Undibacterium sp. 5I1: one gene and its partner. The protein of the gene in region 2 interacts with the protein of the main gene of each other region in a pairwise test. Links are inferred from orthologs where the notes say so. Each region holds a gene or a part of one and is shown on either strand. Other genes may lie near its edges.

Region 1 (3,078 bases), 1.3 Mb from region 2 along the record:
TGGAAGATCGCATGGAGTTTCAAGAATTTTCGTGATTTTTTAGTAAATGACAAGCTTTAGATAAGCGCATTTTATGCGACAGACTACGCAATTTCAGAGCTTGATCCCACTTTTATAAAAAATAGGTTATTATTTGACGCGTAGTTTGCCACTAGACATCACTGAATCCAGTGTTGCACCGTTCAAAAGCATTGAATTTGTGCAGATCGCCTCCAGATATTAATTGTTCTACCGGAAGCGTCATCATCGATGATGTAGATCAAAGATCCTACCAGTCGATTTCAGTTATTATTTCTGTGGCGCTGTACCCCCTTTAATTTTTCCCTCGAATGAGGATTCCATGAGCGAAAACATCAAATATGTAAGCGATGCTTCTTTTGAAGCAGACGTGTTGAAATCTGACAAACCAGTTTTAGTCGATTTTTGGGCTGAATGGTGCGGTCCATGCAAAATGATCGCCCCGATTCTGGAAGAAGTAGCAAAAGAATACGATGGTAAGATCATCATTGCAAAAATGGATGTCGATGCAAATCAAGCTGTTCCAGCTAAATTTGGTATTCGTGGCATTCCTACTTTGATTTTGTTCAAAGATGGCGCTGCTGCAGCACAAAAAGTCGGCGCATTAGCAAAAGGTCAATTGACTGCATTTATCGACAGCAATATTTAAGATAGTTTAAGTTACAGAATATTCTTAGATAAGTAAGGTAAAATGCACAGCTATAAAAAGATGAGCGGCGTTAAGGCGTCGTTCATTTAGATTTAAAAACGTTTTTATAAAAACGCGCTTTAAAAAGATATTTAAAAAACCAAATCGACAATCAATTTTTTGTTCGTTCTCAAAAAAATAATGAGAAGCGGCAAAAAATAGCAGAAATCCTAAAAACACCATCCTGTAGTTCACCTCTGTTCACTCCCCCACCTACTTATCCCATCCCGGGACACTCAACATGCACTTATCAGAATTAAAGGCGTTACACGTCTCAGCCTTGCTAGAAATGGCCATCGGTTTAGACATTGACAACGCAGCACGGATGCGCAAACAAGAACTTATGTTCGCAATCCTGAAAAAACGCGCCAAATCCGGCGAACAAATTTTTGGCGATGGCGCCTTAGAAGTATTGCCAGACGGCTTTGGCTTCTTGCGCTCGCCCGATGCCAGTTACATGGCATCTACCGACGATATTTATATCTCTCCTTCACAGATCCGACGATTCAACCTGCACACAGGCGATTCGATTGAGGGTGAAGTCCGCACACCAAAAGATGGCGAACGTTATTTCGCCCTGGTCAAAGTGGACAAGGTCAATGGCGAAGCGCCAGAAGCCTCCAAACACCGTATTCTGTTTGAAAACTTAACACCGCTGCATCCAAACAAAGTCTTGCAATTAGAACGTGATATGCGTGGTGAAGAAAACACCACTGGCCGTATCATTGATCTGATCGCCCCTATCGGCAAAGGCCAGCGCGGCTTATTAGTAGCGTCACCTAAATCCGGTAAATCCGTCATGCTGCAACATATTGCGCATGCCATTACCACCAATCATCCAGACGTTACGATGATCGTCTTGCTGATTGACGAACGCCCGGAAGAAGTGACTGAGATGCAACGCTCCGTACGCGGTGAAGTTGTTGCATCGACGTTTGATGAACCAGCTACCCGTCACGTACAAGTCGCTGAGATGGTGCTGGAAAAAGCCAAGCGCCTAGTCGAAATGAAAAAGGACGTGGTCATTCTGCTCGACTCGATCACCCGTCTGGCACGTGCTTACAATACTGTCATTCCGGCCTCTGGTAAGGTATTGACAGGTGGTGTTGATGCAAATGCGCTGCAACGTCCGAAGCGCTTCTTCGGCGCTGCACGTAACGTAGAGGAAGGTGGCTCACTGACCATTATCGCTACTGCACTGATCGAAACTGGTAGCCGCATGGATGATGTGATCTATGAAGAATTTAAAGGTACCGGCAACATGGAAGTGCATCTCGAACGCCGTCTGGCTGAGAAACGTACTTACCCTGCGATCAATTTGAACAAGTCCGGCACGCGCCGTGAAGAGTTACTCATCAAACCTGATCAATTGCAAAAAATCTGGATTTTGCGCAAGTTGCTATATAGCATGGACGAAATCGAAGCGATGGAATTCATCCTCGACAAAATGAAGGCAACTAAGAACAATGCAGAGTTTTTTGAAATGATGCGTCGTGGGAATTAAGTCTTAGTCTCAATTTGAATCTCAGTTAAAAAAAGCCATCTTAAAGGATGGCTTTTTCATTTTGTGATTCAGGTTAGCACCGCACCTTTAAAAGGCGAAACTGATTGATTCGACCTGTAAACCCAGATTTTCCATTAGACCGCTATCACTTCGCAAAAAAAGCAGACGACATGCGGTCTTCGGAGGGATAGCACCACCGCGATTCGAGTGGGAGCGCTACAGAGACAATTGTGCCTTTGGCGAACTGCCTGACGTTGTCGCTCCTCCTGGCAAGAGGCAGATTGCGTCGTCGTCGCGTCTAGCCATTCAATCCGCCAAAGGCACACTTGTCGCTGTACCAATGGAAATTCTGGGTTAAATATACTCACTACAGTATATTTTAACGTCCAAATAACCTATGGACATTAAGGGTATTTTCGGCGTATACCCCCCTTATTTTAATTAAACGGTTACTTAGCAGCGAGTTTCTCTGACTTATCCCAACCACCGCCGACGGCTTTGTAGATGCTGACAACAGCAGCCAGATGTGCCCGCTGAGTATCAGTCAAAGTCGATTGGGCTTGCTGTAAATCAAGCTGCGCGCTGAGTACATAGAGATAGCTGCTGTACCGTTTTTGTAACACAAGTCAGCTATACGCAGTGAGTCTTTTTAACGCTGTGACACGACGACTACCTGCCGCATAAATTTGCTCATTAGCAGCCGTGTTGACCAGCGCATCATGCACGTCGCGGAACGCGCCTTGCACACTTTGTACATATTGTGCCAAGGCTTGCGTTTTGCGCGCTTTGGCACCGGACACCAGCGCGCCAATCGCGAGGGCGCGGAAGATTGGTTGTGTAATGCCAGCGCCCACATCCACAATAAAGA
Region 2 (2,901 bases):
CATGCATGAAATGGCTAAGCAAACTAAGCAGGCTGTAGCTGAGGCTGATGTGGTTGTGTTTATCGTTGATGGACGTCAGGGTTTGACTCCGCATGATAAAACTATTACGGATTTTTTGCGAAAATCTGGACGCTCCGTGATGTTGGTAGTAAATAAAGCTGAGGGTATGAAATATAGCTCTGTTACAGCCGATTTTTATGAATTAGGGTTAGGCGATCCGTACGTCATTTCAGCAGCGCACGGAGATGGCGTAACAGATTTAGTTGAGGAGTCGTTAGACATTGCGTTTGCGCAAAGACCTCCAGAATTGGAGGAGCCAGATGATGTCGTAAGGGGAATCAAGCTCGCGATAGTTGGGCGTCCCAATGTTGGTAAATCAACTTTAGTTAACACACTATTAGGCGAGGATCGGGTCATAGCATTTGATATGCCCGGTACTACCCGTGATTCGATTGAAATTCCTTTTGAGCGCGATGGAAAACATTACACTTTGATTGACACAGCGGGTATTCGCCGCCGTGGAAAAGTGTTTGAGGCAATAGAAAAATTTTCTGTAGTCAAAACTTTACAATCGGTTTCGGAAGCAAATGTCGTGTTGCTGATGCTCGATGCGCAGCAAGATATATCTGAGCAAGATGCACATATAGCGGGCTTTATCTTGGAGTCTGGACGAGCCTTAGTTATTGGTGTCAATAAATGGGATGGCTTGCAAAGCGACAGACGCGATGAAATCAAATTAGATATTGAACGTAAGCTAAATTTTTTAACATTTGCTAAGTTTCATTTTATTTCTGCTTTAAAAGCTAGCGGTATTGCCTCTTTAATGAAATCAGTCGATGCTGCTTATGCTGCAGCAACAGCGAACTTATCAACGCCAAAATTAACTCGTGCGTTGATAGAAGCTGTGGAGCATCAGCAGCCGAAGCGTAAAGGCTCGATAAGACCTAAGCTGCGTTATGCCCACCAAGGCGGTCAAAATCCACCCATTATTGTTATTCACGGCAATGCCTTGGATTCCATTGGTGATGTATATAAACGCTATTTGGAAAAACATTTCCGAGAAACCTTTTCTTTAGTGGGAACCCCTTTGCGCATAGAAATGCGCTCAGGTAAAAATCCTTTCTCTAAAACTGAAAAATAAGAATTTTCATTTGATCGTTGGTGGATCTAGCAAGCAGCGCAAGCGAAAATAGATTACAGTTACAAGGTAATCAACTATTGGGACTCTTGAACTTTTGCAATGTGTCCCCAACTCCTGATCACAACAACATATTGGAGCTGTTATGAGTAATAAAGGGCAACTGTTACAAGACCCGTTCTTGAACGCACTTCGTAAAGAACATATTCCTGTATCCATCTATTTGGTGAATGGCATTAAGTTGCAAGGTCATATTGAATCTTTTGATCAATACGTAGTTTTATTGCGTAATACAGTGACGCAGATGGTATACAAACACGCCATTTCTACTGTTGTTCCCGCACGTGCTGTGACCATCAATACTGAGTCAGAGCCCGAGTAATTATTAGGCATTTATTTTTTGAAAAATAAAATTTTTCTATGCGCGCCGTTTTAATCGGTGTGGACTTCGGTAAAGATGATTTTGCCGCTAGTTTAGAAGAACTATCTCTGCTCTCCCAATCTGCGGGGGCAGAGCCCATCACAACCATTACCTGCAAGCGCTCTAGTCCTGATGCTGCGTTATTTGTGGGCTCTGGTAAAGCGGATGAGATTGCAAATACCATTGCTGATGCTGAGCTCGATATTGCAATCTTTAATCATGCATTATCACCTGCACAACAGCGGAATTTAGAGCGACGTTTGAAAATACGGGTGGTCGACAGAACTAGTCTGATTCTTGATATTTTCGCGCAGCGTGCTCATAGTCATGAAGGTAAAGTCCAAGTCGAATTAGCGCAGTTGCAGCATCTTGCTACAAGGTTGATACGCGGCTGGACTCATCTGGAGCGACAAAAGGGTGGTATTGGTTTGCGCGGGCCTGGAGAGACTCAGCTTGAAACTGATCGCCGTTTAATCGGGGATCGAGTTAAAGCACTTAAAGCTCGTATGGGTAAGTTGCATAAGCAGCGTGAAACACAAAGACGTTCGCGTGGTAGAAGCCACACCTTTTCAGTATCTTTGGTTGGTTATACCAATGCGGGTAAATCTACGTTATTTAATTCGTTGACGAAGGCGGGTGCTTACGCAGCAGACCAGTTGTTTGCTACGTTAGACACTACATCACGACGTTTGTATCTTGCCGATGCAGGTAGTGTCGTGATATCTGACACGGTAGGGTTCATCAGGGAACTACCGCATCAATTGGTCGATGCATTTCGTGCTACTTTGGAAGAGACAATTCATGCCGATCTGTTGTTGCATATAGTTGATGCAAGTAGCCCAGTGCGCTTAGACCAAATTCAACAAGTTAATGACGTATTGAAAGAGATCGGTGCTGACCATATTCCTCAATTATTGGTTTGGAATAAGATCGATTTGGCTGGTTTGGAGCCGAGTTTGGAGCTAGGTGAGTATGATAAAATTCAAAGAGTTTTTTTGAGTGCGCAAACTGGTGCCGGAGTAGGTTTGTTGCGGCAAGCGGTTACAGAGTTTGCTAAAGACTACGCATTAAAAAGAAATAATCCAGTAGAGATCGCCCAGTTTGATGATGCGCGGTTTGTCTAAAAATTTATTCAGTATTAAGTCTATTTGTAGTTCAACTCATTATTTTATTGGATAACGACAGAATGTTCGTTTCACTTCTAAAAAAAATTGGCTTAACGATGTCGTTGAACGATCCTCAGTGGGGTCGTGGCTCTCAAAATAACGACAAGGATGGCAAGAAGCCACCTGAGGGCCCACCCGATTTAGAGAAATTATGGCGCGACTTTAATGAACGCATT

What was found.
Region 1: the proteins of hfq (region 2) and rho interact in binary tests that used the Escherichia coli proteins (3 or more experiments, as listed by UniProt). The link is inferred for Undibacterium sp. 5I1 from one-to-one orthologs.

The regions. Positions count from the first base shown.
Region 1 is NZ_JAVIWI010000001.1:348,963-352,040, reverse strand. The notes cover bases 279-3,078. They hold rho (transcription termination factor Rho), read left to right. Parts: upstream 279-947; coding sequence 948-2,210; downstream 2,211-3,078. Other genes in these bases: RGU72_RS21355 (hypothetical protein), read right to left, coding at 2,837-3,010; RGU72_RS01480 (hypothetical protein), read right to left, coding at 2,660-2,833; trxA (thioredoxin TrxA), read left to right, coding at 341-667. Outside these bases: RGU72_RS01495 (PD-(D/E)XK nuclease family protein), read right to left, coding at 1-13. UniProt on the Escherichia coli protein: Facilitates transcription termination by a mechanism that involves Rho binding to the nascent RNA, activation of Rho's RNA-dependent ATPase activity, and release of the mRNA from the DNA template.
Region 2 is NZ_JAVIWI010000001.1:1,606,334-1,609,234, reverse strand. It holds hfq (RNA chaperone Hfq), read left to right. Parts: upstream 1-1,283; coding sequence 1,284-1,520; downstream 1,521-2,901. Other genes in the region: hflK (FtsH protease activity modulator HflK), read left to right, coding at 2,746-2,901; hflX (GTPase HflX), read left to right, coding at 1,559-2,683; der (ribosome biogenesis GTPase Der), read left to right, coding at 1-1,141. UniProt on the Escherichia coli protein: RNA chaperone that binds small regulatory RNA (sRNAs) and mRNAs to facilitate mRNA translational regulation in response to envelope stress, environmental stress and changes in metabolite concentrations.